One region of the Streptomyces sp. NPDC003720 genome, then DNA from elsewhere that is predicted to be linked to it. Evidence: riboswitches for the same ligand, from Rfam matches in the RefSeq annotation. Region 1 holds a riboswitch; each other region holds the start of a gene.
What was found. Region 1 has a riboswitch for cyclic di-AMP ahead of ACFYU0_RS30495 (transglycosylase SLT domain-containing protein). Riboswitches for the same ligand answer to the same signal wherever they lie in the genome.

Region 2: it holds a riboswitch for cyclic di-AMP, as region 1 does, so the genes downstream of both, ACFYU0_RS22540 (C40 family peptidase) here and ACFYU0_RS30495 (transglycosylase SLT domain-containing protein) in region 1, are expected to answer to the same signal.
Region 3: it holds a riboswitch for cyclic di-AMP, as region 1 does, so the genes downstream of both, ACFYU0_RS15625 (peptidoglycan DD-metalloendopeptidase family protein) here and ACFYU0_RS30495 (transglycosylase SLT domain-containing protein) in region 1, are expected to answer to the same signal.
Region 4: it holds a riboswitch for cyclic di-AMP, as region 1 does, so the genes downstream of both, ACFYU0_RS00600 (C40 family peptidase) here and ACFYU0_RS30495 (transglycosylase SLT domain-containing protein) in region 1, are expected to answer to the same signal.

The regions. Positions count from the first base shown of each region.
Region 1 is NZ_JBIANZ010000012.1:133,003-139,922, reverse strand. It holds gene ACFYU0_RS30505 (outer membrane lipoprotein carrier protein LolA) at 1-30, opposite strand, end outside; gene ACFYU0_RS30500 (polyprenyl synthetase family protein) at 275-1,285, opposite strand; cyclic di-AMP (ydaO/yuaA leader) riboswitch at 1,819-2,003, shown strand; gene ACFYU0_RS30495 (transglycosylase SLT domain-containing protein) at 2,007-2,492, shown strand; gene ACFYU0_RS30490 (Cof-type HAD-IIB family hydrolase) at 2,555-3,367, opposite strand; gene fahA (fumarylacetoacetase) at 3,619-4,836, shown strand; gene ACFYU0_RS30480 (M56 family metallopeptidase) at 5,045-5,983, shown strand; gene recQ (DNA helicase RecQ) at 6,018-6,920, opposite strand, start outside.
Region 2 is NZ_JBIANZ010000008.1:72,223-79,142, forward strand. It holds gene ACFYU0_RS22520 (LuxR C-terminal-related transcriptional regulator) at 1-94, shown strand, start outside; gene ACFYU0_RS22525 (NlpC/P60 family protein) at 109-1,173, opposite strand; gene ACFYU0_RS22530 (hypothetical protein) at 1,597-1,950, shown strand; gene ACFYU0_RS22535 (tellurite resistance/C4-dicarboxylate transporter family protein) at 1,954-2,922, opposite strand; gene ACFYU0_RS22540 (C40 family peptidase) at 3,203-4,447, opposite strand; cyclic di-AMP (ydaO/yuaA leader) riboswitch at 4,455-4,626, opposite strand; gene pcrA (DNA helicase PcrA) at 4,910-6,920, shown strand, end outside.
Region 3 is NZ_JBIANZ010000005.1:232,026-238,945, forward strand. It holds gene ACFYU0_RS15615 (tyrosine-protein phosphatase) at 1-537, opposite strand, end outside; gene ACFYU0_RS15620 (alpha-galactosidase) at 710-2,800, shown strand; cyclic di-AMP (ydaO/yuaA leader) riboswitch at 3,070-3,266, shown strand; gene ACFYU0_RS15625 (peptidoglycan DD-metalloendopeptidase family protein) at 3,271-4,215, shown strand; gene ACFYU0_RS15630 (SGNH/GDSL hydrolase family protein) at 4,469-5,254, shown strand; gene ACFYU0_RS15635 (TetR/AcrR family transcriptional regulator) at 5,408-5,998, opposite strand; gene ACFYU0_RS15640 (Glu/Leu/Phe/Val dehydrogenase dimerization domain-containing protein) at 6,063-6,920, opposite strand, start outside.
Region 4 is NZ_JBIANZ010000001.1:114,874-121,793, forward strand. It holds gene ACFYU0_RS00570 (adenosylmethionine--8-amino-7-oxononanoate transaminase) at 1-377, opposite strand, end outside; gene bioB (biotin synthase BioB) at 370-1,593, opposite strand; gene ACFYU0_RS00580 (8-amino-7-oxononanoate synthase) at 1,741-2,868, shown strand; gene ACFYU0_RS00585 (DUF397 domain-containing protein) at 2,964-3,188, opposite strand; gene ACFYU0_RS00590 (helix-turn-helix transcriptional regulator) at 3,198-4,058, opposite strand; gene ACFYU0_RS00595 (ATP-binding protein) at 4,270-4,728, shown strand; gene ACFYU0_RS00600 (C40 family peptidase) at 4,919-5,392, opposite strand; cyclic di-AMP (ydaO/yuaA leader) riboswitch at 5,396-5,619, opposite strand; gene ACFYU0_RS00605 (hypothetical protein) at 5,961-6,269, opposite strand; gene ACFYU0_RS00610 (ATP-dependent Clp protease proteolytic subunit) at 6,276-6,914, opposite strand.

The DNA.
Region 1 (6,920 bases):
CGTTGCGTCGTCGGATTCGTACGGTGCCATCTGTGCCTTACCTCCGTCGTCGGCGGCGGCTGCCCCACACTGGTCCACCTGAGCCGCCATTCTCACCCGAATCGGTGAGGAGTGGTGATTTCCGTGGTTTCCATATGACCAAATCGGCCGTGAGGAAGCGTCAGACCGTGGCACCAACTCCGTGTACGCCTGGGGTATGACACCGGAGGGCGGCGCCTCCCCCGACCCGTAGGGGTCACGCGGGAGACACCGCCCTCGGCCGGCGTCAGGGGCCTCAGCCGGCCCGGTGCACCACCGCGTCGCACAGTTCGAGCAGCGCCGCCTTGGAGTCGCACTCCGGCAGCGGGGCCAGCGCGGCGCGCGCCTCCTCGGCGTAGCGCACGGTGTCGCGGCGCGCCTGCTCCAGCGCGGGGTGCGCGCGCAGCGCGGTCAGCGCCTCCTCGAGCCGGGCGTCGTCCCCGAGGTCGGAGTCGAGCAGCTCGCACAGCGCGACGTCCTCGGGCAGGCCCAGCCGGGCGGCGCGCTCGCGCAGCCGGAGCACGGGCAGCGTCGGGATGCCCTCGCGCAGGTCGGTCCCCGGGGTCTTGCCCGACTCGTGCGAGTCGGAGGCGATGTCCAGGACGTCGTCGGCGAGCTGGAAGGCGACCCCGAGCCGCTCGCCGTACTGGGTGAGCACGTCGACGACCGTCTCGTCGGCGCCGGACATCATCGCGCCGAACCGGCAGGAGACCGCCACCAGGGAGCCGGTCTTGCCGCCCAGCACGTCCAGGTAGTGGTCGACCGGGTCGCGGCCGTCCGAGGGGCCCGCGGTCTCCAGGATCTGCCCGGTGACCAGCCGCTCGAACGCGAGGGCCTGGACCCGGACCGCCTCGGGTCCGAGGTCGGCGAGGATCTGGGAGGCGCGGGCGAAGAGGAAGTCACCGGTCAGGACGGCGACGGAGTTGCCCCAGCGCGTGTTGGCGCTCTCCACCCCGCGCCGCACGGACGCCTCGTCCATGACGTCGTCGTGGTACAGCGTGGCCAGGTGGGTCAGCTCCACGACCACGGCCGACGGCACCACACCGGGGGCGTACGGGTCCCCGAACTGCGCCGCGAGCATCACGAGGAGCGGCCGGAACCGCTTCCCGCCGGCCCGGACGAGGTGCTGCGCGGCCTCCGTGATGAACGGGACCTCGCTCTTGGTGGCCTCGAGCAAGCCTTCCTCGACAGCCGTCAATCCGGCCTGGACATCGGCTTCCAGAGCCTGGTCCCGCACGCTCAGCCCGAACGGCCCGACGACGGTCACGAGGGGTCTCCTGTCTGCTGGTGTCTGCTGGCGATTACGCGGTTTGTCGATAGGTCGCTGCCCTCACTCAAGTCAGCGTATCCGGTCCTGTTTCGATCACCGAGGGCGGCCACCGGTCCGGCACGGACGGCATCGGACCATGATCGGCACAGTGTCGACCACCCGATAATACGGACATTAGGCGCATTAATACGCCTTTCGTGACGCGCAGGAAATCGGCCACAAGGCATCCCGCGGAGCGTTCCCCACTCGCCTGCCCTCGAGCCCAAATCCCCCATGTCTGATTTGGAATACTTTGCTATTTCGTGAATTGGGTCACGCGCCCCGGCCGGCCCGCCACGCCCGGCCACCACCCGTTTTTCCGCGCCACATCAGCGAGTTGAGCATTGGCAGTCGCAAAGGATCAAGTACCCAAAACGGAACAGAACAAGGTCAACTTGGTCTTTACGTGAATCCGACACTTGTTCCGGACATGTGCTCTCGCATACGTTCCCGGCCAGTCGAGCGGAACGCCGAATCCTGCCGCCGCCCGGCACCACCCATCGACGAACTCATTCGTACGGCAGGAGCGGGGGACCCAGGTAAGTTCGCCGGACCGGACGACACGTGTCGTCACCGGAACGGCAAGGGGTGAAGCCGTGCCGCCTCGGGCGGCACGGCCGGGCACCTCCCCGCCCGAACCCGACAGCTCACCTCGCAGGCGACGGAGAGGAACTTGGCCATGCCTGCAGCCGCTCAGCCCCGCCGCGTCCGCACGAACCGCCTCGCCCGCAAGCTCGCGGTCCTCGGCACCGGCGCCGCCGTGCTCGCCCTTCCGGTCGTCGGCGCCACCAGCGCCTTCGCGGCCGACTCCGCCGGCTCGGCCGGCACCACCCTCGCCGGGTACCCGAACAACCTCGACGGCTGGATCCGCGAGTCCCTCGCGATCATGGCGGAGAAGCACATCCCGGGCACCTACAACGGCATCCACCGCAACATCATGCGCGAGTCCTCGGGCAACCCGCGCGCCATCAACCTGTGGGACTCCAACGCGGCCAAGGGCATCCCGTCCAAGGGCCTGCTCCAGGTGATCGACCCGACCTTCAACACCTACCACGTGGCCGGAACGGCGTTCGACCCCTACGACCCGGTCGCGAACATCACCGCCGCCTGCAACTACGCGGCCGCCCGCTACGGGTCGATCGACAACGTCAACGGCGCCTACTGACCGGCACCGCGGCGTGGCGCCACCTGACCGGCGCCCGCCGCGGGCCGCTGCCCGCGTCCCGGTCAGCCGGCCGGGAACAGTCCTTCGAGGACGACGGCGACGCCGTCGTCCTCGTTCGACGTCGTGACCTCGTCCGCGACCGCCTTGAGTTCGGGGTGGGCGTTCGCCATGGCGACCCCGCGGCCCGCCCAGGCGAACATGGGGATGTCGTTGGGCATGTCGCCGAAGGCCAGGGCCCGTTCGGCGGGGACCCCGAGACGGCCGGCCGCCAGCGCGAGTCCGGTCGCCTTGGTGACGCCGCACGGCTGGAGCTCCACCGTGCCCGGCCCGGACATGGTGACCGTGGCCAGCGACCCCACCGCCGCCCGCGCGGTCGCCGCCAACTCGTCGTCCGACAGCGTGTGATGGCGCAGCAGCACCTTGCTGATGGGCTCGCGCCACAGGTCGTCGCGCCGGTCGACCCGCACCGCGGGCAGGGTCGGGTGGGGCATCAGGTAACCCGGTTCGATCAGCGTGAGGCCGTCCACGCCGTCCTGGTCGACGGCCGCGAAGACCTGCCCCACCTCGGCCTCGATCTTGCCGAGCGCGGTCTCGGCCAGTTCCCGGTCCAGCCGCACCGACCACAGCAGGCGTTCGGTGCCGGCGTCGTAGACCTGCGCCCCCTGCCCGCACACCGCGAGCCCCGTGCAGCCGAGCGCGGCCAGGAGCGGCCGCACCCGGGGGGCCGGCCGGCCCGTCACCACCAGGTGCCGGGCACCGGCCCGCGCCACCCGCTCCAGCGCGGCGAGCGACCGTTCGGAGACGGTGTCGTCACCGCGCAGCAGCGTGCCGTCCAGGTCGGTGGCGATCAGGGCGTATGCGGGAGGTGCGGCCATGATCAGAGAATACGGACCGCACGGCCCGCCGACTCACCAGGTTCCCGCGGGACTTGGGGCCCGCGGGAGGCGTTTCCCGGGTCGGCCGTGGGCCGCGGCCAGGTGCTTCACCGGGCCGGACCGATACCGGCCGTGCCGGGCGGACACCCCCTGTGGCACTGCCCAAGACACCTGTCCCGGCCGTAACGTGTGGCGCGATCACATGGAACGCATCGCCATGCATGGCCCGGATGAGAGTGAGGCAGCACCCCATGCCCCCCTTCGACGTCCCCGAGGGCGACCCCTTCGGCCCGCACAACCTTCCCTACGGTGTGTTCTCACCCTCCGGCAGCACGGAGCGCAGGGTCGGCGTCCGGCTCGGTGACCACGTCCTCGACGCGGGCGCCGCGGCCGCCGCCCTCGGTTCGCCGTACGTGTCCCTGCTCGCGCAGGCCACCCTCAACCCGCTGCTGGCGGCCGGCCGCACGGCGTGGTCGGACGTGCGGCGCGCGCTGACGGCGTGGGTGACGGTTCCCTCGCACCGGTCGACGATCGAGCCGCTGTTCCACCCCCTGTCGTCGGTGACGCTCCACCTGCCCTTCGAGGTCGCGGACTACGTCGACTTCTACGCCTCGGAGAACCACGCCCGGAACGTCGGCCAGATCTTCCGCCCGGACGCGGAGGACTCCCTGACCCCCAACTGGAAGCACCTGCCGATCGGTTACCACGGCCGCTCCGGCACGGTGGTCGTCTCCGGCACGGACGTCGTCCGGCCGTCCGGACAGCGTAAGGGCCCCGGCGACCCGGCACCGGTCTTCGGGCCCTCGGTACGGCTGGACATCGAGGCCGAGGTCGGCTTCGTGGTCGGCGTGCCCTCCGAGCTGGGCACGCCCGTCGCGCTCGGCGACTTCCAGGAGCACGTCTTCGGTCTGTGCCTGCTCAACGACTGGTCGGCGCGGGACATCCAGGCCTGGGAGTACGTCCCGCTCGGCCCCTTCCTCGGCAAGTCCTTCGCCACCTCGGTGTCGGCGTGGATCACTCCGCTGGAGGCGCTGGAGCACGCCCGCGTGACGCCTCCCGAGCGCACCCACCCCCTGCTGCCCTACCTGGACGACACCGCTCCCGGCGTCGAGCCCGGCGGCTACGACCTGCGGATCTCCGTCGCGATCAACGGTCACACGGTGTCCGAGCCACCGTTCTCCACCATGTACTGGACCGCCGCCCAGCAGCTCGCCCACATGACGGTGAACGGCGCTTCGCTGCGCACCGGCGACCTGTACGGCTCGGGCACGGTGAGCGGCCAGGCGGAGAGCCAGCGCGGCTCGCTGCTCGAGCTGACCTGGAACGGCCGCGACCCCCTCGAACTCCCGGACGGCAAGCGCGCCTTCCTGGAGGACGGGGACGTGGTGACCCTGTCTGCCTGGGCGCCGGGACCGGACGGCGGCCGGGTCGGACTGGGGGAGGTCGGCGGGCGGATCGTGTCGGGCTGAGGCGCCGCCCGGCGGGTGACGGCGGGACCGGCTGTCCGGAAAGGCGGGGCGAGGTCCCCCTGACGGGCGCGATCCCCGCCGGACACCTGACTCGGGCCCCGTGTCCCCGTCATACTGGCGGGGACACGGCATCACCCGACGCGCCTCCGGCACGTCCCCGGCACCACCCGACACCCGCATCTCTCCGACCACGAACCGGAGCCCCGGCATGACGGTCTGCCTGCTCCTGCTGAGCGTCGTCGCCCTGACGGCCGCCGTACCGGCACCGCGCGCGCTGACCCGGGCCGGCTGGACCGAACGGGAACCCGTGGTCGCCCTGTGGGTGTGGCAGTGCCTGGTCGCCACCGTCCTGCTGTGCTGCCTGACCGCGCTGGTCCTGGGCGCGGCGGCCGTCTTCCACACCGTCCGCGACCATGTGTTCGCCCCGGCGCCGCCCGCCGTCACGGCCGCGTACGACCTGTCCGCGGCACCGGTGTGGGCCGCGGCCCTCACCCTGCTGCTGGCCTGCGGGGCCGCCTGGACGACGGCGATGCTCGCCCGGGAACTCGCCGAGGTGCGCAGGCGCCGCGGCCAGGCCCGGGCGCACCTGCGGGAACGCGCGCCCGATCTGCCCGCGGGGCTGCCGGCGGCACGCGGGCCGATGCTGGTGCTGGAGGACGAGTACCCGGACGCCTGGTGGATGCCCGGGCACCCGCCGCAGCTCGTCGTCACCACCGGGGCGCTGCGCCGTCTCACCGGCCGGCAGCTCGACGCCGTCCTGACCCATGAACGCGGCCACGCCCGCGCCCACCACGACTGGCTGCTCCACCTGTCCACCGCGCTGGCCACGGGCTTCCCGGGCGTCCCGCTCTTCGCCCACTTCTGCGACCAGACGCACCGCCTGGTCGAGCTGGCCGCCGACGACACCGCCTCCCGCCGCTGCGGCCACCTCACCACCGCCCTCGCCCTGATCGAGCTGAACCAGCACCGCGGCGTCCTGTCCTGCGCCTCCAGCCACCGGCTGCTCGGCGAGCGCGTGGACCGCCTGCTGGAGCCGCCGCCGCGGCTGCTGCGCCGGCACCGGGCGCTGACCACCACGGTGGCCGCGCTGGTGCCGCTGCTGCCGCTGCTGATCACCTTCGCCCCGGGGCTGACGGCGCTGTCCTGACGGCGCTGTCCCGACGGTCCCGGCGGCCGCTCTCTCACATCCAGTCGTCGGGTTCCGGCTCCTGCGCGTGCTCGGCCCAGTCGTCCTCCTCCGGAGGCTCAGCGGCGGCGGACCGGGCGCCGCCCGTCGCCGGGGCACCGCCCGCCGGAGCGCCGCCCTGGCCGGACCCGGCCAGGGAGTTCAGCACCTCCAGCACGCCCTCGCCGTAGGTCGCCAGCTTCTTCTCGCCGACGCCGCCCACCGTGCCCAGCTCCCGCACCGAGCCGGGCCGGCTGGTGACGATCTCCCGCAGGGTGGCGTCGTGGAAGATGACGTACGCCGGGACGCCCTGCTCCCGGGCCTGTTCGGCGCGCCAGGCCCGCAGGGCCTCGAAGGCGGGGACGAGTTCGTCCGGCAGCTCGGCCGCGGCGGCCTTGGCCTTGCGCTCGCCCCGGGAGGAACCCGCGCGCGAGGCGGCCGGCCTCTTCGGCTCCTTGCGCAGCGGCACGTCCCGCTCGCGGCGCAGCACGGACCCGCTCGCCTCGGTGAGCACGAGCGTGCCGTACTCCCCTTCCACCGCGAGCAGTCCCTGGGCGAGGAGCTGCCGGATGACGCCCCGCCATTCGCCGTCGCCGAGGTCCTCGCCGATGCCGAAGACGGAGAGCTGGTCGTGGTCGAACTGGATGACCTTGCCGGTTCTCTTGCCGAGCAGGATGTCCACGATCTGCACGGCGCCGAACTTCTGCCCGCGCTCCCGCTGCAGCCGCACCACCGTGGAGAGCACCTTCTGCGCGGCCACCGTGCCGTCCCAGGTCTCCGGCGGGGTGAGGCAGGTGTCGCAGTTCCCGCATCCCGCTTCGGAGGGCTCCTGCCCGAAGTAGGCCAGGAGCTGGCCGCGCCGGCACTGGGCGGTCTCGCACAGGGCGAGCATCGCGTCGAGGTGGGCGGCGGCCCGGCG
Region 2 (6,920 bases), on a different contig from region 1:
GGTCGAGTCCCACGTCTCGGCGGTCCTGCGCAAGCTCCAGCTCTCCAACCGCCACGAACTGACCCGCTGGGCCACGGCACGCCGGCTGGTCTGAGCCGCCGCGCCGCCTCACGACACCCTGGTCGCCCCCGCGAACGGCATCTCGTCGACGGGGGCCACCCGGACCGGGGCTGAGGGGTTCGGGGCGTGGATCATGCGGCCGTTGCCGATGTAGATGCCGACATGGCTGATGCCGGAGTAGAAGAAGACCAGGTCGCCGGGCTGGAGCTGGGAGCGGGGCACCCGCCGGCCCGCGTTGATCTGGGCGTAGGTGGTGCGGGGCAGGGAGACGCCCGCGGAGCGGTAGGCGGCCTGCACCAGGCCCGAGCAGTCGAAGGCGTTGGGCCCGGTCGCGCCCCAGACGTAGGGCCTGCCGAGCTTCTGGTAGGCGTAGGCGACGGCCGCGGCCGCGCGGGAGACGGAGGCGGCGACGGACCCCGCCTGCTCAAGGGCCGCCCGGGTGTCCGAGGCGGAGCGCGAGGCGTGCCCGGCGCCGGCTCCCGCGCCGGCGATCCGTGACCGCTCCGCCGGAGTGAGCCGGGCCAGCAGCCTGCGCGCCTCCCCGAGCTTCGCGGTGACGGTTTGCTTGTGCCGCCGTACCTCCGCCTGCCGCGACCGCAGTGACGTCAGCTCGGCGCGGGCGTCGCCGCGCAACTGCTCGATCTCGCGGAGCTGCTCCCGTACCCGGGTCACCGTCCCCGCCTGCCGGTCGCCCGCCCGCTCCGCGAAGGCGGCGCCGTCCAGGTACCGGTCCGGGTCGCTGGACAGCGCGAGCTGCCACGAGGGGTCGATCGCGCCGTCGCGGTACTGCGCCGCCGCCAGCGAACCGAGCTCGTCGCGCGCCGTGTTGAGCTTCTGCTGTCGGCGTGCGGCCTCGTCCCGCAGCGAGTTCAGCCGCCGCTGGGCCGCGTCCGCCTTCTCCTTCGCCCCGTCGTACTTCTCAGTGGCGGTCTCCGCCTCCCGGTACAGCCTGTCGACCTTGGCCTTCACCTGGGCCGGCGTCAGCTGCGGTTCGGCGTTGCCCGTGCCCTCGAAGGCCGCCGCGGTGGCCGCGCCCGCCAGGGCGAGGGTCACGGCCGTGCGGGCCGTGTTACCGCCGAGGGAGCGCTGTCGGGGCCTGCGGTGCGCTGCCACCTGGACCGTCACGTCCTTCCATGGGACCTCTGCGGCCGAGCGGTCGGGGTGTCCGGCGGCCGCCCGCACAGGGGAACGGACCACCGCCGGACCTTTCTCGGCGGAGGTGACCGGCGGCCGCCCCTGGCCCGGGCGGCGTGGGAAGCCGGTCACCTGGGGGAGGACGCTAGGCCGGACTGTGACAGGTTGGTAACGCACTGTACGGAAGTGGCCGAGACGGACCGGGGCGCGTCAGTCCGTGACCGCTCTGCCGGGCCATGGTTGCCGCCTTCACGCTGCGTAGTGACCGAAGCGTGCATTGAGGGGTTCACGGGGGCCCTGTGGTGCTATGTGGCGCATATATGCAAGATCAACTCACACGGAGCGCGGCTGTGGGCGGGCCCGGTGACCGGCCGCCCGGGGCCTCCTCATAGGCTCCGGGTCATGGACGTACTCATCCATCTCTTCGTCGGCCTGCACATCATCGGCATCGCCGCACTGCTCGGCGGTTTCCTCACCCAGATGAAGGCGATGGGCCAGGGCACGGCCCGGTTCGTCCCCGGGATGCTGCACGGCGCGTTCACCATGCTGGTCACCGGCGTGGCCCTGGTCGGGCTCAACGAGGCCGACGGCCACCACGTCAACTCCTTCAAGATCGGCGTGAAGCTGGCCCTGCTGATCGTGATCCTCGGACTGGTCTACGTCCAGCGCGACGAGGAGAAGGTGGACAAGCGCGTCTTCGGGCTCGTCGGCCTGCTGACCGTGGCGAACATCTTCATCGCCGTGCTGTGGACGTGAGACTCAGCGCGCCCTGACGAGCCCGGCGCGGCCCGCGAGCACCGCGCCGGCCGCGACCGCCACCCACACCGCCACCGTCAGCCACACCAAGGCCTCGCCCGGCTGCCGCAGCCACCCGATGCCCATGAACGCGCCGACCGACAGGGCCGACGCAGCGGTCATGCCCAGCGAGAACACCGTCGACCACCGCCGCACGTCGTAACGCAGCCGCGGCCGGGCCACCTCGGCCGCCAGCAGGACCACACAGCACGCCAGGTCCAGTACCAGCAGCGCGACCGTGACGTTGCGGAGCACGCCCCGGTCGTCGTCGTTCCACAGGTACAGCCGCGCACTGTCGGCGGCCAGCAGCTTCGCCCCGGCCAGCGCCGAGATGGCGAGCGCCCCGCCCACGATCCAGTGGTCGCCGGCGCCCTCCAGCACCTGACGCGGATCGAAGCGCGCCAGCGCCAGGCAGTAGAGGACCAGGCCTAGCCAGAACAGCACCAGCGCGGCGCGCGCGAGCCAGGCCGTCGTCTCCGCCGCGGCCAGGGTGGCCGCCAGCACCGCGAGCCCCTGTGTGGCCACGCAACACAGGAACACCGCCCCCGGCATGCGCCGCTCCCAGTGCCGTACGACGAGAAGCAGCAGCACCGGCCACAGCACAACCGCCAGTGCCAGGGCGGCCTCGGCCAGGGTCTGCCGGCCGAGCAGCGAGAGCCGGGTGCCGAGCACGGTCGTGGCGGCCACGGCGGTGAGCGCGCCGGGGCTCTTCGCCTCGGCCATCCACCGCGGCCGCTGCGTCACCAGCCGCACGGTGAAGTCGGCGGCGAGCGCCGCCCAGGCGAGGCAGCCCAGCCACAGGAAGACGAGCGACACCGTCTCGGCACCGGTCAGATGCAGGGCCACCGACACGATGCCGCTCGCCATGACGGCCGCCCCCGCCGCCGGCGGACGCCCCGCCCACCACGTACGCACACCGGAGAAGCGGGGCATGGGCATGAGCCCGATGCTAGGCCGTGTCCGCAAAGTCGCGTCTGCGTCACGACGCCCGGCACGCACTCTCGCCGCACCGGCCGAAAGCCCGAGTACACCCAGTACGAGGGCATCCGACCGGCACTCCCCCAGCCTTCGGCCGGGGGGACCCCCAGAGCACGCACCGGACGCCGCGACGCCCGCCCTGCGGGCGAACGACGCGACTTTGCGGACACGACCTAGGGAGCGGAGCCGCCCGCGCTCGCGGGGCACGCGCGCGTGGAGCCCGAAAAGAGCACCGTCAGGCCGGCCGCACCACCCGGTGGACCACCGACTCGCCCGCCAGGTGCACCGGCTCCTCGCGCACGTACGCACCGGGGCGCGGGGCGTGGATCATCGTCCCGTCGCCCGTGCACAGGCCCACATGGCTGCTGTCGTGGTGGAAGAAGACCAGGTCGCCGGGGCGCGCTTCGTCGAGCGGGACGGCGGTGCCCATGGCGGCCTGGTCCCGCGCGGCACGCGGCAGGGCGACGCCGGCGGCCTTCCAGGCGGCCTGGGTCAGGCCGGAGCAGTCGTACGAGCCGGGCCCGCTGGCGCCGGAGACGTACGGCTTGCCGATCTGGGCACGGGCGAAGGCGATCGCCCTCTCTGCCTTGGTGACGGGGGCGTGCGGTACGACGGGCGGAGTGCTCGGCCGCCGCGCTGCGGACCGCGTCCGCTCCGGCGCCTGGGCCGGGACCGGAGAAGCAAGGACCGGAGGAGCCAGGACCGGGCCGGCGGCCGGTGCCGAAGCGAAGGCCTGAGCCGGGTCCGGAGCCGGGATCGCATCGAGTAGCGGGTCCGGAGCCGGGGGCGCCTCGAGCAGCGGGTCCGGAGTGGGGATCGCATCGAGAATCGGACCCGCGGTCGAAGCCGGGGCCTGGACCGCCAACGGATCCGTGGTGGAGGCCGGGGCCTGGAGTGGAGCCGGTGCCGGCATCGGTTCCGCGGCCGAAGCCGTCAGCCGGATCAGCAGCCCGCGCGCGGTGACGAGTTTGTGCTGGACGGCCGCCTTGGCCGTCCTCACGTCGTACGGTGCGGCGGTCGCCGGCGCCTCGTGAGCCCTGGGGGCCTTGCGCTCGGCGGCGCCCTTCACCCGGGAGGCCAGCCGGTGCATCAGCCGGTTCTGGGCGAAGTGGTCCTCCGGGAACTCCGCGAGGAGCGAACCGGCCGGCTCCGGAGCGGCGGCGAACGGAGCCAGCCCCTCGCGGGCCTTCGTGAACAGTCCCGGGCGCCGGACGGCCTCCGCGCGCGGGGCCTCGGCGCGAGCCCGCTGCACGGCCGCGGGCTCCTCGTCCGGGTCCGCCCTGCGGTACAGCTCGTCGATCTTCTTCTCGACCTCCTCCAGGCTCGGCCTGCCGTCGCCCGCGGAGGGGGCGGAGGCCGAGGCGGACGCGGCCGTCTGGGACAGGACGGCCACGGAGGTGAGGGCGGCGGTGGCCAGGACGGGGGTGCGGATGCCCGTCCCGCGGGTCCCCGGGGGACCCGGCTTGCGGTGCGACGCCAAGGCTGGCGACTCCTTCCAACGTGCCGCCTACCGGGTTAGCTGTCGGGTTCGGGCGGGTGGTTCGGAAGGGTTGCCCTACGGCGTCTTCCCGGGCGGGAGTCGGCCGATTCACCCCAGGATCGGTGGGTCCCCGGCTCCGGCCGCCGTGAAGGGCGCACCGGACTCGGCGGAGGCCGCGCGGCCCGGCGAGGTTCGCCGGTAGGGGTCGTGCGGCCTGACGGAAACCTAGCCAACTCGTGTGACTCCTGTGAAGGTTGCTGTGCCATATGTCCGATACATTTCCGTGACCCGGGGCCGGTTTCATACAGGCGTGACAAGGCGATCTCGCAGGGTGAGGAGTCCGGCCGGGTCCGCGGCACGCCGGCCGGCGCGCTCGACGCGGGTCCTGTCGCCGACCTCACGGCCGCCGGTTTTCCGGTGCCGGGACCGGTTGTCGGTGCGGCCCCCTAGACTCGTAGAGCGATGAGCAGCCTCTTTGACGACAGCTTCCTGGCGGACCTCCAGGCCCCTCGTGGGCACGCGGAGGAGCCCCCGCCGCCGCCCGAGGACGATCACGCTCCGGAGCCCCTTCCGGACGATCTGTTCGGCGGGAAGTTCGACGTGCCGCCGGACCGGGACGCGCACTACCGCGACGGCGCCCCGCGTCCCGTGACCGACCCGGACGCGCTGCTCCGGGGGCTGAACGACAACCAGCGCGCCGCGGTGGTCCACGCCGGCTCTCCGCTGCTCATCGTGGCCGGCGCAGGCTCGGGCAAGACCCGCGTGCTCACCCACCGCATCGCCCACCTGCTCGCCGCGCGGAACGTGCACCCCGGCCAGATCCTCGCGATCACCTTCACCAACAAGGCCGCGGGCGAGATGAAGGAGCGGGTCGAGCAGCTCGTCGGCCCGCGCGCCGGCGCGATGTGGGTGATGACCTTCCACAGCGCGTGCGTGCGCATCCTGCGCCGCGAGTCCAAGAGACTCGGCTTCACGTCGTCCTTCTCGATCTACGACGCGGCCGACTCCAAGCGCCTGATGGCCCTGGTCTGCCGCGACCTCGACCTCGACCCTAAGCGCTACCCGCCGAAGTCCTTCAGCGCCAAGATCAGCAACCTCAAGAACGAGCTGATCGACGAGGAGGACTTCGCCGCCCAGGCCACCGACGGCTTCGAGAAGACCCTCGCCCAGGCGTACGCGCTCTACCAGTCGCGGCTGCGCGAGGCGAACGCGCTGGACTTCGACGACCTGATCATGACGACGGTCAACCTGCTGCGCGCCTTCCCGGACGTCGCGGAGCACTACCGCCGCCGCTTCCGGCACGTCATGGTCGACGAGTACCAGGACACCAACCACGCCCAGTACGCCCTGGTCCGGGAGCTGGTGGGCACCGGGCAGCACGACGAGGACGTGCCGCCCGGCGAGTCGGACCTGCCGCCCGCCGAGCTGTGCGTGGTGGGTGACGCGGACCAGTCGATCTACGCCTTCCGCGGCGCGACGATCCGCAACATCCTCCAGTTCGAGGAGGACTACCCGAACGCGACGACGATCCTGCTGGAGCAGAACTACCGCTCCACGCAGACCATCCTGTCCGCCGCCAACGCGGTCATCGAACGCAACGAGTCCCGCCGCCCGAAGAACCTGTGGACCAACGCCGGCCAGGGCGCGCGGATCACCGGTTACGTCGCCGACACCGAGCACGACGAGGCCCAGTTCGTCGCCGAGGAGATAGACCGCCTCACCGACGCGGGCGAGGCGAAGGCCGGGGACGTCGCCGTCTTCTACCGCACCAACGCGCAGTCCCGTGTCTTCGAAGAGATCTTCATCCGCGTCGGCCTGCCGTACAAGGTCGTCGGCGGCGTCCGCTTCTACGAGCGCAAGGAGGTCCGGGACGTCCTCGCCTACCTGCGTGTCCTCGCCAACCCCGAGGACTCGGTGCCGCTGCGCCGCATCCTCAACGTGCCCAAGCGCGGCATCGGCGACCGGGCCGAGGCGATGATCGACGCCCTCTCCCAGCGCGAGAAGATCAGCTTCCCGCAGGCACTCAAGCGCGTGGACGAGGCCTACGGAATGGCCGCGCGCTCCACCAACGCGGTCAAGCGGTTCAACACGCTGATGGAGGACCTGCGGACCGTCGTGGAGTCCGGCGCCGGACCGGCCACCGTGCTGGAGGCCATACTCGAACGCACCGGTTACCTGGCCGAGTTGCAGAACTCCACCGACCCGCAGGACGAGACCCGCATCGAGAACCTCCAGGAACTCGCGGCGGTGGCGCTGGAGTTCGAGCAGGAGCGCGCGGAGGGCGAGGCGGGCACGCTCGCCGACTTCCTGGAGCAGGTCGCGCTGGTCGCCGACTCGGACCAGATCCCGGACGAGGAGGACGGCGACGGCGTCATCACCCTGATGACCCTGCACACCGCCAAGGGCCTGGAGTTCCCGGTCGTCTTCCTGACCGGCATGGAGGACGGCGTCTTCCCGCACATGCGCGCCCTCG
Region 3 (6,920 bases), on a different contig from region 1:
GCGCTCCACGCCCACCGCGAGCAGGGTCACCGCTATGGAGATGCCCGCCCGGTCCTTGCCCGCGGCGCAGTGCATCAGCGCGGGGACGCTGTCCTCGGCGAGCGAGTGCAGCACCCGGGAGTGCTCGGCGGTGCGCTCGGTGACGATCGTCCGGTAGGAGGCGACCATCCGGGCGGCGGCCCTGCCGTCCGCGAGGATGTCGCGCAGCTGGTCGAGGTCGCCGTCCCGGACCATCTTCCAGAACTCGGCGCCGTCCGCCGGGTCGCTCAGCGGCAGGTTCACGTTCCGCACGCCCGGGAGGGCGACGTCCGGGCCCTCCAGCTTCTGGTCGGCCGCGTTGCGGAAGTCGAACACCGTGTGCAGGCCCAGGGAGGCGAGGAACGCCGCGTCCTCCTCCGTCGCGTGCGCGAGGTGACCGCTACGGAACAGGACCCCCTGCCGCACCCGCCGGCCGTCCTCGGTCGGCAGTCCGCCCACGTCACGGAAATTGCGCACTCCGGCCAGCTCCGGCTCGGTCGACGGGACCTGCTGCGTCACGGGGGCTCCTCCCGGTCGGAACCCGTCGGCTCGGCTCGCCGGCGGGCGCTCCGACGACGATACGACATCGATCACCTCGGGCAACGAGTTGTCCACAGGCGTTGCCAGGGGCGCGCACGGGCCCCGATGATGTGCGCACCTGAGCGGATCTGTTGACACCTGTGAGGTCTCGATGGTGGACATCGCCGAGAACGGACGCACCTGGCTCCTGTCGGGGCCCACCAGCAGCTATGCCCTGCACCTGACCGAGGCGCACGAGCTGATCCACCTCCACTGGGGGCCCCGCATCACGCTCCCCGACGCCGAGGCCCTGGCCCTGAGCCCGCTGCCCGGCTACCGGCCCTTCGAGTCCCCGCTCGACGGCCGCGAGGAGTACCCCGTCGAGGGCGGCCCCCGCTTCGTCCGCCCCGCGCTCAGCGTCCGCACCGGCGAGCGGCGCGGCACCGAATGGCGCTTCGTGTCGTACGAGTGCGAGCGGGACGAGGCGGGAGACGGCGCGGAGCTGCGGCTGCGCTTCGACGACGACGGACTGGCGGTCACCCTGCACTACCGGATGCGCGGCGACGTGGTGGAGCGCCGGGTCACCCTCGACAACGGCGGGCAGACGCGGGTGGAACTGCTGCGCGCCGACGCCGCCGCCTGGACCCTGCCCGACCGCGACGGCTGGCGGCTGTCCCAGCTCCACGGCCGCTGGGCCGCCGAGTCCCTGCTCACCCGCGCTCCGCTCACCCACGGCGAGAAGGTCATCGGCAGCCGCCGCGGCCACACCGGCCACCAGCACCTGCCCTGGGTCGCCCTCGACACCGACGCCACCGAGGAACGCGGGGAGGTCTACGGCTGCGCGCTCGGCTGGTCCGGCTCCTGGCGGATCGCCGTCGCCCAACTCCCCGACGCACGCGTGCAGATCACCGGCGGGGCCGGCCACGACGACTCCGGCCTGCTGCTCCTGGAACCGGGGGAGTCGTACACCACCCCCGTCTTCGCGGGCCTGTGGAGCGACGGCGGATTCGGCGGGGCCAGCCGGACCTGGCACGCCTACCAGCGCGCACACGTGATCCCGGACGCCGACCGGGACCGGCCGGTGCTGTTCAACTCCTGGGAGGCGACGTTCTTCGACATCTCCGAGGAGCAGCAGGCCGCGCTCGCCCGGCGGGCGGCCGGCATCGGCGTCGAACTGTTCGTCGTCGACGACGGCTGGTTCGGCGCCCGCACCAGCGACCGGGCCGGACTCGGCGACTGGACCCCCAACCCCGACCGGTTCCCGCACGGCCTCAAGCCCCTGGCCGACCAGGTGCACGGCCTCGGCATGCGGTTCGGCGTCTGGGTCGAGCCCGAGATGGTCAACCCGGACAGCGACCTGTACCGCGCCCACCCCGACTGGGTGCAGCACCAGCGGGGCCGCAGGCGGACGGAACTGCGCAACCAGCTCGTCCTCAACCTCGCCCGCGAGGACGTCCAGGAGTACCTGTGGGAGCGTCTGGACGCCCTGCTGTCCGGCGCGCCGATCGACTACGTGAAGTGGGACTTCAACCGCTGCTTCACCGACGCCGGCTGGCCGGGCGAGCCGTATCCGCAGCGTCTGTGGGTCGACCACGTCCGCGCGCTGTACGCCCTGCTGGACCGGCTGCGCGCCGCCCACCCCCACGTCGCCTTCGAGTCCTGCTCGGGCGGCGGCGGCCGGATCGACCTCGGTGTGCTGAGCCGCACCGACCAGGTGTGGACCTCCGACAACACCGACCCGCTGGACCGGCTCGCCATCCAGCACGGCTTCAGTCAGATCCATCCCGCGCGCGTGATGGCCGCCTGGGTCACCGACAGCCCGAACAACCAGCTCAACGGCAGGACCAGCTCCCTGCGCTTCCGTTTCGTCAGCGCCATGGCGGGCGTCCTCGGGATAGGCGGCGACCTCACCGCGTGGTCCGAGGAGGAGCTGGCCGAGGCCCGGGAGTGGGTGGCCCTCTACAAGGAGATCAGGCCGCTCGTCCAGCGCGGCGAGCTGTACCGGCTGCGGCCCCCGACGGGCGGCCTGAGCGCCGTCCAGTACGTGCTCGGGGACGAGACGGTGGTCCTGGCGTGCCTCCAGGCGCAGAGCTACGGGGAGCCGGTGCCGCGCGTACGGCTGCGCGGACTCGACCCCACGGCATCGTACGAATGCTGCGAAACGGGCGAAGTGCACCGCGGTGCGGTGCTGCTGCACCATGGACTGCCGACCGGACTGCGCGGTGACCTGGATGCGGTAGTAGTCCGACTGCGCCGCATATGATTCCTCTGCCCGAATTGACGCCTTCGTCGCAACTCGGCCCGGAGTAATGGCCGCTGGGGAGCGGTGCGTGAGGAGCGTCATAACCGTGACCGTCCGCTGTTCGTCATGTTCACCTAATTCCTGGACGGAAACCGGGAATTCGATCGGCGGAGCGGACGGGAATTCACGCACGGTGACCGCGAATTTCCCTTTTGGATCTTCTGGGGCGTGAACGCCGGGAATCGGCCGCTTGTTTCCGCGCGTCCCGCTCGCTTACGTTCGCCACCAATCCGGACGGAACGCCGAATCCTGCCGCCGCCCGGAGTCCCGCACACATGACCCGTGCACGGCAGGAGCGGGGGACCCACCAGGTACGACTCGCCTGTCCCGGTCTCCGCGACAGGCTCGGGGTGAAGCCGCGCACCGCGCGGCCGGGCAGCTCCAGCCCGAACCCGACAGCTCACCCCGCAGGCGCCGGAGAGGAATGCGTCATGCCCGCGAAGGGTAAGCACCGCCGTCCCAAGTCTCGGCGTTTCACCCGCTCCATCGCCGCCGCCGGAACCGGCGGCGCCGCACTGGCCCTGCCCCTGCTGGGCGCCACCGGAGCGCACGCCGCCACCGCTCAGTCCACCCCCGGAAAGACCGTGCAGTCCGCCGGGAAGACGGCGGCCGGAAAGGCCGCGGCGGCCACCCAGCAGGCCCCCGGCGTGCACACCTACACGGTGAAGCCCGGCGACTGCCTGGCCGGGATCGCCGGCGAGCAGCATGTGAGCGGTGGCTGGCACCGGCTCTACGCCGACAACCGGCAGGCCGTCGGCGAGAACCCGGCGCTGATCCACCCCGGTCTGAAGCTGTCGCTCGGCAAGAAGGCCGCCGCCCCGACCCGCACCGAGGCCCCCGCCCCCGCGCGGTCCGCGCAGCCTTCGGGCGCCCGGGCCGAGTCCCCGGCGATGACCGCCCCGGCCGCCCCCGTCCTCCAGGCGTCTCCGGTGGCCCAGGTCACCAAGGCCGCCGAAGCCGCCCCCGCCACCGGCTACACCCTCCCGGTCGCCGTCCCCACCGTCGGCACCGCCTACCACGTCGCCGGCAGCATGTGGTCCAGCGGCTACCACACCGGCGTCGACTTCGTCGTCCCCACCGGCACCTCCCTCAAGGCCGTCGGCGCGGGCACCGTCGTCTCCGCCGGCTGGGGCGGCGCGTACGGCAACCAGGTCGTCATCAAGCTGAACGACGGCTACTACGCCCAGTACGCCCACCTCTCCCAGCTCTCGGTGTCGGCCGGCCAGACGGTGACCCCGGGCCGGCAGATCGGCCTGTCCGGCGCCACCGGCAACGTGACCGGCCCGCACCTGCACTTCGAGATCCGCACCACGCCGGACTACGGCTCGGACGTGGACCCCGTCGGCTACCTCCGCTCGCACGGCGTCGCCCTCTGAGCCACCCGCGCTCAGCGACACGCTCCCGGCGGCCACCTGCCGGACAGCCTCCGAAGGCCGGACCCCCGATCCCCGGGTCCGGCCTTCGGTACGTCCGGACCGGCCCCGTACCCGCCGTATTCCTGGGTTGGCAAACTCTTTAAGGGTGTCTCATCTCACCGATCGTCAACCCCTGCCTACGGTCGCGTAGGTCACATCCGAAGGTGAATCATGGTCCGACGTGGCAGACGATTCGAAGAGTGACAACAGTGCAGTGATCGGGTCGTACGTAGCGGTGGGGGACAGCTTCACCGAGGGCGTCGGCGACCCCGGGCCCGACGGGGCGTTCGTGGGCTGGGCCGACCGCTTCGCGGTCCTGCTCGCCGACCGGCGGCCCGAGGGCGACTTCCAGTACACCAACCTCGCGGTCCGCGGGAAACTGCTCGACCAGATCGTCGAGCACCAGCTCCCGAAGGCCGTCCAACTCGCCCCCGACCTCGTCTCCTTCTGCGCGGGCGGCAACGACATCATCCGGCCCGGCACCGACCCCGACGAGGTGGCCGAGCGCTTCGAGCGGGCCATCGCCGCCCTCGCGGCCGCCGCGGGCACGGTGATGGTGACGACCGGCTTCGACACCCGGGGCGTGCCGGTGCTCAAGCACCTGCGCGGCAAGATCGCCACCTACAACGGGCATGTCCGCGCCATCGCCGACCGGTACGGCTGCCCGGTGCTCGACCTGTGGTCCCTGAAGTCCGTCCAGGACCGCAGGGCCTGGGACAGCGACCGCCTGCACCTCTCGCCCGAGGGGCACACGCGCGTGGCGCTGCGCGCCGGGCAGGCCCTCGGCCTGGAGATCCCGGCCGACCCGGAGCAGGTCTGGCCGCCGCTCCCGCCCAGGGGCACCCTGGAGATCCGCCGGGACGACGTCCACTGGGCCCGCGAGTACCTGGTGCCGTGGATCGGCCGCCGGCTGCGCGGCGAGTCCTCCGGGGACCACGTCACGGCGAAGGGCGCGCTGTCGCCGGACGACATCAAGATGCGCATCGCGGCGGTCGCCTGACCCCGGCGCACGGCACGGCCGCGCCCCGTACCGCGACCCCGGCGGAACGAGGCGCGGCCGCGCGCGCCCGCCGGACCGGCCCGCGTCCCGGACCGGCGATCCCGGCGTTCCCGTACGGGCCGGCGCCGCGCTCGCGCCGGTCGACTCCGCCCGCTAGAGGCCCAGTTCCCGGACCAGGGCGTCGTTCACCCACTCCTGGGCGCGGGCGCGTGGCACCGAGCCCGGGTAGGACGTGAGCTGCACTGCGAGGCCGTCGAGCAGGGCGGTGAGCCGCAGGGCGGTGCCCGCCGGGTCGGGGCAGGTGAACTCGCCCGCCGCCACGCCCTCCACGATGACCTCGGCGATCGCCGCCTTCCACCGCTGGTCGAGGTCCCGGGTGACCGCCCGCAGGGCCGGCTCGCGCAGCGACACCGCCCAGCCCTCGATCCACAGCCGCCAGCCCTTGGCCTGGCCCGTGGGCGCGTACCAGCGCACGGCGGCGCGCAGCCGGCGCAGCGCGGAGGTCCGGCGGGCCAGCAGCGCCCGCAGACGCGCCAGATCGTCCTCGGCCGCGTAGGCGAAGGCGGCGGCGACCAGCTTCTCCTTCGTCGAGAAGTGGTACAGCACCAGCGCGTTGCTCACCCCGAGCGCCGAGGCCACGTCGGCGATCCTGACCGCCGCCACGCCCCGCGCCTCGATCTGCCCGATGGCGGCCCGCAGCATCTCCTCCCGCCGCTCGGCCACGCTCAACCGCACTCTCGCCACGCGGTCACACTAGCCCGTCGGCCGGACAGCGCCCCACGCCGCCGACGGCCGCGACCCGCCGGGGTCAGCGGTACCAGCCGTAACGCCCGGCGATCACCGGCAGCCGGTCCGACACCAGGGCGTGGGCGGCGGCGCGGGGAGTCGTCCCGTCGGCCCGCGCGCGGTCCAGCACCGTCCCGGTCAGCGCGCGCATCGAGCGGCGGATGTGGGCGAACGCCTCGTCGGCGTCCGGGCCGACGTCGCCGAACAGCGTCCACCACCACCAGGCGTTGGTGGCCGAGTTGACCACCACGTCCGGCAGCACCGTCACCCCGCGCGCGGCCAGCAGCCGCTCCGCCTCCGGCAGTACGGGCATGTTGGCGGCCTCGGCGACCCAGCGGGCGGTGATCCGCTCCTGCCCGGCGGCGTCGACCGCGTAGGAGACCGCGGCCGGCACCAGGACCTCCGCGTCCGCCGCCAGCCAGGCGTCGCCGGGCAGCTCGCGGTCGGCCGGACGCAGCGCGGAGCGGTCGAGCGTGCCGTAGGCGTCCCGTGCGGCGATCAGCGCCTCCACGTCCAGGCCGTCCGGGTTGGCGACGGTGCCCTTGACGTCGGCCACCGCCACCACCGTCAGTCCCGCGCGTGCGAGGAACCGCGCCGTGGCCCCGCCCATCGTGCCCAGCCCCTGCACGGCCACCCGGGTGCCCCGGTACGGCACCGAGTCCCGGTCCAGGGCCGCCAGCACCGACTCGGCGACCCCGCAGCCGCCCGCCAGTTCGTCCAGGCCGATGCCGTCCACCCGCACCGCGAAGGCGTCCGCGAGCCGCGCGCGGGCCGCCGGCTCGTCGTCCAGCAGCGGGAACACGGCCTGGACGGTGGAGACCAGACCCGCCTCGGCGGCGGCCCGGTCCACCAGGTCCTGGCTGAGGCCCAGGTCCTCGCC
Region 4 (6,920 bases), on a different contig from region 1:
ACCTCGACCGACACCGAGCCGGAGTCGGCGAGGAACACGTGCTCGAGTCCCTCTGGAGACATGTCGACAAGGAGCTTCGCGAGCCGGACGGCGGGCTCGTGCGTGAGCCCGCCGAACATGACGTGGCTCATCCGCCCGAGCTGCTCACGGGCCGCCTCGTTGAGGACGGGGTGGTTGTAGCCGTGGATCGCCGACCACCAGGAGGACATGCCGTCGACCAGCTCGCCCGAACCGTCGGCCGGGCGCAGCCGGACCCCGCTCGCCGACTCCACGACGAGCGGTTCGCCGCGCCCGGGCATCGGACCGTACGGATGCCACACGTGCCGGCGGTCCAGCTCCAGCAGCTCGGGCACGCTCAGGCCGGGCAGGTCAGGCATTGGGCGCGAGATCCGTTCCGGCGCCCCGGCGGCGCACGGCGACGAGATCGGTGCGCGCCTCGTTCGCCGCCGGCTCCGGCGCGGGCGCCGTACCGCAGACGCCACCGCCCTCGTGCGAGCCGCAGCCGGCCTCCGCGTGCGAGCCGCAGCCGGCCTCCGCCCGCGATCCGCACCCGGCGCCCTCGTGGGAGCCGCAGCCGCCCGCGGCCGCCGCCCGGTGCTCGGGCAGGGTCACCTGCTCGGCGCCCTCCACCTCGAACCCGGCGTCCGCGATCATCTCCAGGTCGGCCTTGCCCGCCTGGCCCTCGCTGGTCAGGTAGTCGCCCAGGAAAATGGAGTTGGCCAGGTTCAGGGCCAGGGGCTGCATGGTGCGCAGATGGACCTCGCGGCCGCCCGCGATGCGCACCTCGGCGTCCGGGCAGACGAAGCGGACCATGGCGAGGATGCGCAGACAGCGCTGCGGGGTGAGGTTCCACTCCTTGGCGAGCGGGGTTCCCTCGAACGGGATCAGGAAGTTCACCGGAACGGAGTCGGGGTCGAGCTCGCGCAGCGAGAACACGACGTCCACCAGGTCCTCGTCGCTCTCACCCATACCGGCGATCAGCCCGGAGCAGGCGGACAGCCCGGCCGCGTGCGCCTTGTTCACCGTGTCCACCCGGTCGGCGTACGTGTGGGTGGTGGTGATGTCCCCGTACGTGGCCTCGGAGGTGTTCAGGTTGTGGTTGTAGGCGTCCGCGCCCGCCTCGCGCAGCCGCTCGGCCTGGCCGTCGGAGAGCAGGCCGAGACAGGCGCACACCTCGACGTTCTCGTGCTGGTCCTTGATGGTCCGGATGGTCTCGGAGACCCGGTCCACGTCCCGGTCCGTGGGGCCGCGCCCGGACGCCACCAGGCAGACCCGCTTGGCGCCGCCCGCCAGGCCCGCGGCGGCGGCCTCGGAGGCCTCGCCGGGCTTGAGCCAGGTGTACTTGAGGATGCCGGCGGTGGAGCCGAGCCGCTGGGAGCAGTAGGAGCAGTCCTCGGGGCACAGGCCGGACTTGAGGTTGACCAGATAGTTGAGTTTCACGCGCCGGCCGAACCAGTGCCGGCGCACCTTGCCGGCCGCGGCCACCACATCGAGCAGGTCGTCGTCGGAGGTGGCGAGCACGGCGAGAGCCTCGTCGCGGGTCGGCGTCTCGCGCCGAAGCCCCTTGTCCACCAGCGTGTTCAGCAGGTCCATGAGGCACGATCCTGTCCTACGGGACCGCCTCGGGCCAAGGAGAGTTTGCACAACGGAGACGGTTCACCGTGTGGGTATTGCCACACCATGGGCGGGCGGCCGTACGGCTAGTGTCTGTCCGCTACCTACAAAAGCCTCGGAGGACCCATGGCGTTCGGCTGGATCGACGAGCAGGCCGAGGCGCGCCGCCGCGCCGGACTCGTACGGACCCTGCGCCCGCGTCCGGCCGACTCGCCGCTGCTGGACCTGGCGAGCAACGACTACCTGGGTCTCGCCCACCATCCGGAGGTCGCCGAGGGGGCCGCCGCGGCCGCCCGCGTCTGGGGCGGCGGGGCCACCGGGTCCCGGCTGGTCACCGGCACCACCGAGCTGCACACCGAGCTGGAGCGGGAACTGGCCGACTTCTGCGGCTTCGAGGCGGCCCTGGTGTTCTCCTCCGGCTACGCCGCCAACCTGGCCGCGGTCACCGCGCTGGGCCCGCACGGGTCCCTGATCGTGTCCGACGCGGGCAACCACGCCTCGCTCATCGACGGCTGCCGGCTCGCCCGGGGCGCCACCCAGGTGGTCGGGCACGCCGATCCGCAGGCCGCGCGCAAGGCGCTCGGCACGCATCCCGGTCCGGCGATCGCCGTCTCCGACACGGTGTTCTCCGTCGACGGCGACGCGGCGCCGCTGGCCGCACTGGCCGAGGCGTGCCGCGAGCACGGCGCCGGGCTGGTCCTTGACGACGCGCACGGGCTCGGCGTGCTGGGCGACGGCGGCCGGGGCGCCCCGTACGCGGCCGGACTGGCGGGCGCCGACGACGTGGTCGTCACCGCCACGCTGTCGAAGTCGCTGGGCAGCCAGGGCGGTGTGGTCCTCGGCCCGGCCCGGGTCATCGCCCATCTGGTCAACGCGGCCCGCACCTTCATCTTCGACACGGGTCTGGCCCCCGCCGCCGTGGGCGCCGCGCTCGCGGCGCTGCGGCTGCTGCGGCGCGAGCCGGCGCGGGCGGAGCGGGCCCGCGCGGTCGCCGCCGAACTGCACGCACGGCTGACCGCCGCGGGTCTGGAGGCGGTGCGACCGGACGCCGCGGTGGTCTCCGTGCGGGCTCCGTCCCCGGAGCAGGCCGTGCGCTGGGCGGCCGACTGCCGTACGGCAGGCCTGGCCGTGGGCTGCTTCCGTCCTCCTTCCGTGCCCGACGGCATCTCACGGCTGCGGCTGACCGCCCGCGCGGACCTGTCCGGGGCCGAGATCGAACGCGCTGTACGTGTGATTCGCGAGGCGCGACCATGAGTCGGCGTGACACGGCCGCACATCTGGCGAAAGTGATCGGATCTGATCAGTAGGGGTCGGTCCGCCGGCCGGTTCTCAGGCCGGGTCCGGCCCGGTCACCGGAGCGCGGCCACGAAGCCCGCCCAGCTCCCGGGGGAGAAGAGCAGCGCGGGTCCCGCGGGGGCCTTGGAGTCGCGCACGGCGAGCAGTCCGGCGCACGGGCCGGAGTGCGGCCGGGCCGTCTCCACGCAGTTGTTCGCTCCGGTGCTGTAGCTGCTGCGCAGCCACCGCACGTCGTGCAGATCGGTACTGGCTGGGACGTTCCGAGGCAGAGCTGTCATGGTGCCTCCTTACGCGCCGTCACCTATCCCGGCGATGTAGTCCAACGATTCCTCGGGTGAAAGGGCGTGGAACTGAAGGGTGTCGAAGGCCTCGGCATAGGCCATGAGGTCTTCTTTCCGTTCCAGGTAGAGGCTACTCGTCAACTGGTCGAGAACAACTACGTCCAGATCAGAAGTGCTCGGAAATGAGAAGATAACGAAAGGCCCGGTGAGGCCGACATGCGCCCCCGCCGCGAACGGCAGTACCTGGAGCCGTACTTGGGGCAGCCGAGCGGCCTCCACCAGCCGTTCCAGTTGCCGCGCCATCACCTCGGGACCGCCCACCTCGCGCCGCAGCACCGCCTCGTCCAGCACCGCGGTCAGCTCCAGCGGCGGCTCGGACCGGAGCACGTCCTGCCTCGCCAGCCGCACCTCCACCAGCGCGTCCAGCCGCTCCTCGTCGACGCCCTCCACCGCCGCGCGGGTCACCGCGCGAGCGTATTCGGGCGTCTGCAGAAGGCCGGGAACCACCGTGGTCTCCAGGGTGCGCATCCCGCTCGCCTGCGACTCCAGGCTGATGAAGTCGCGGTAGGTGGGCGGCAGGACGCCCCGGTAGGCGTGCCACCAGCGGTTGCGGCCGCCCGCGTCCTCCGTGCCCGTCAGCATCAGCAGCATGTCGCGCAGTTGCCGGTCCCGCACCTCGTAGGCGTCGAGGAGTAACCGCACGTCGGCCGGTCTCACCCCGCTGGCGCCGGTCTCGATGCGGCTCACCTTCGACTGGTGCCAGCCCACCAGGAGGGCCGCCTCGCCACTGGTGAGCCCGGCCCCGGTGCGCAGCGCGCGCAGTTCGGCGCCCAGTTTGCGGCGGCGCACCGCGGGACCGTTCTGCATGGGAACTCCTTACTCCTTCCGGGCCGCCCGGATACGGTTGCGCGTCGCAGAGTTCACCGCTTCGGGCGACAGATATATGCATATCTTGGTGGATCGCTCCCCTGACCGGCCCGGTGGTGGCAGTCTGACGGCGAAGCACCAGTCCGGGACCGTACTCGAACCATCCGCTCCTCGTCGGACCGCGGTCCCGTGGGAAAGGGACGACGTCGCCATGGCAGACCACCTGGAAGCATCCGTCACTCTGCCGAGCGATCCCGCCTCGGTCTCCGCGGCCCGTTCCTACGTACTGAGCACCCTCGCGGAGTGGGGCCTGCCGTCGGACACCGAAGTGGCCGACACCGTGCGCCTCATCGTCTCCGAACTCGCCACCAACGCCGTGCAGCACACCTTCGGCCAGTCACCCACCTTCACGGTCGACATCGCGCTCGACCGTGACGAACGCCTGCGCATCGGCGTCACGGACAGTCATCCGCGCTTCCCCAAAAGACTGCCCGCCGCCGTCCAGCAGGACAACGGGCGGGGCATGGTCATCATCCGCTGGCTCACCGCCGAGTGCGGTGGCAGGCTCCGCGTCCGGCCCACCCGCGAGGGCGGCAAGACGGTGTCGATCGAACTGCCGTGGACCCACCAGGGGGAGCGGCTCACCGCGGCCGGACAGCAGGAACCCTGAGGAGCCTCCCTGAAAGCCGGCGAACCGGGGCCCGGTGCGCGGCCCCGGGGCCGTCCCGCGGTGCCGCACGGGCCCCGGACGCGGCTGCGCCGCCCCGGGGCCGCCCGCGTGCTTCAGGCGGACGCCGGGACGGCGCCGACGGTCAGGGGGAGCGGCCCCGCTGCTGGAGCCGTTCCGGGGCTGGGCGGGGTCAGCTGACCCGGCCGTACCAGACGCTGCGGGTCCAGATCTTCTCGAGCCGGACCACGGCCCCTGTCTTCGGGGCGTGCCAGATCTTGCCCTTCCCGGCGTAGATGCCGACGTGGTAAACGCTGGAACCGGAGTGGAAGAAGACCAGGTCGCCGGCCCGGCGGTGGCCGGCGGAGATATGGCGGGTCCTGTTGTACTGCTGGGCCGCCGTGCGCGGCAGCTTCTTGCCCGCCTTCTTGAACGAGTAGAGCGTCAGACCCGAGCAGTCGAACCGGCGCGGACCGGTTGCCCCGTACTGGTAAGGCGAGCCCTTCTTGGAGGCGGCGATGTGCAGGGCCTTCGTCGCCAGAGTGGCGGCCGAGGCCTCGTTGGCCAGGCCGGGCACTGCGATGGAGCCGCCCACCGCGGCAAGCGTAAGAGCCGAGGCCGTGCCGGCCCGGGCCATCATCGACGGGACACGATTCAGCGCAGTCATGCGCAACCCTTCGTCAGCCGCCTGTGAAGGATGACCTGTCGGATTCGGGCTGGCGAAGTGGCCCGGCCGCGTTGCCGCGGCTTCACCCCAAGGGCTGCTCGGCACGACCGTCCGTCTGCGACGAACGTCCGTCCCGGCGACCCGTCTTGCCTGGGTCCTCCACTCCTGCCGATCCACTCCTGTCGACCGGTCATCCGGGCGGCGGCAGGACTCGGCGTCCGCACGGATCGCCCCGCCGCGGTGGCGGGGGCTTGTCGTCAGACAGGGATCTTCACTCACAGGTGTCCGAAAATCCCAACGGAACCGGGGATTTGTGGCGTTACTCACCACTCACCCGTTCGGGTGGACACTGCTCTGTTCGAGTCGTCGTCAACTCCCGCGCGTAGCCCCGGACCTGGGACGAAGCACCTCCGGGCAGGTCCCCGAGCGGCCGATCGCGCAAGTCGGAGGGTCAGAAAAAAAGCCCGGAGATACTCCGGCCGGGGGTACGTCGTTCGGGCCGTTTCAACTCGACGCCGGGCGGACCGTCGACGACCGGGTCCACCCGGCGCGGGAACCGGCGTCCGGGTCAGCCCACGCCATCGGGCGGGAGCACGACGCGCGCGGTACGGCGCTCGCCGTCGAGCACCCTCAGCGCCCGTGCCAGCGTGTCCCCGTGCAGCTCCGTCTCGCCCCGCCGGTGCATCAGGGCGAGCGCGTCGCGCAGCTCGGCGGCCTTGCGCACCAGGGCCTGCGCCGCGCGCAGCCCGCTGTAGGTGTCTCCCGGTCGCGCCGGGTTGATCCGGCCGAGCAGGTCGGCCGCCTCCAGGTAACGGTCGATCAGCTCACCCTCGGCCCTGGTCAGCGCGGGCAGCGGCGGCAGCTCGGGCGGCAGCACGGCGGGTCACCTCGCCCGCTCCGCGCCGGGACCGGCCTTGCGGCTCGGCACGACGCCGTCCACCAGGCCGTACGCCAGCGCGCCCGGCGCGTCCAGCACCAGGTCGCGCTCCAGGTCCCGGCCGACCTGCTCCGGCGTGCGCCCGGTGTGCCGGACCAGCAGTTCCTCCAGCAGCGCCCGTGCCCGGGTCAGTTCCCCGGCCTGGATGAGGAGGTCGCTCGGCTGCCCGTGGGCCGGCTCGGCCAGCGCGGGCTGCTCCAGCACCACCCGCGCCCCCGGCAGGATGAAGCGCTTGCCCGGGGCGCCGGCCGCGAGCAGGACCGCGGCGACCGAGGCGGCCTGGCCCAGGCAGTAGGTCTCCACGTCGCAGTGGACGTAGCGCATCGTGTCGTAGACGGCGGTCATGGCGCCGAACGAGCCGCCCGGGCAGTTGAGGTACAGCGTGATGTCCCGGTCCGGCGCCGCGTGTTCGAGATGCATGAACTGGGTGATCACGTCGGTCGCGGCGGTGTCGTCGAGCGGGGTGCCGAGGAAGATCACCCGGCTCTCGAACAGCTTCGAGTAGGGATCGAGCGTGCGGTGCCCGCCCGTGCCGGTGCGCTCGGTGAACTCGGGCAGGACGTGGCGGGCGGACGGTCGAGCCATGGGCGT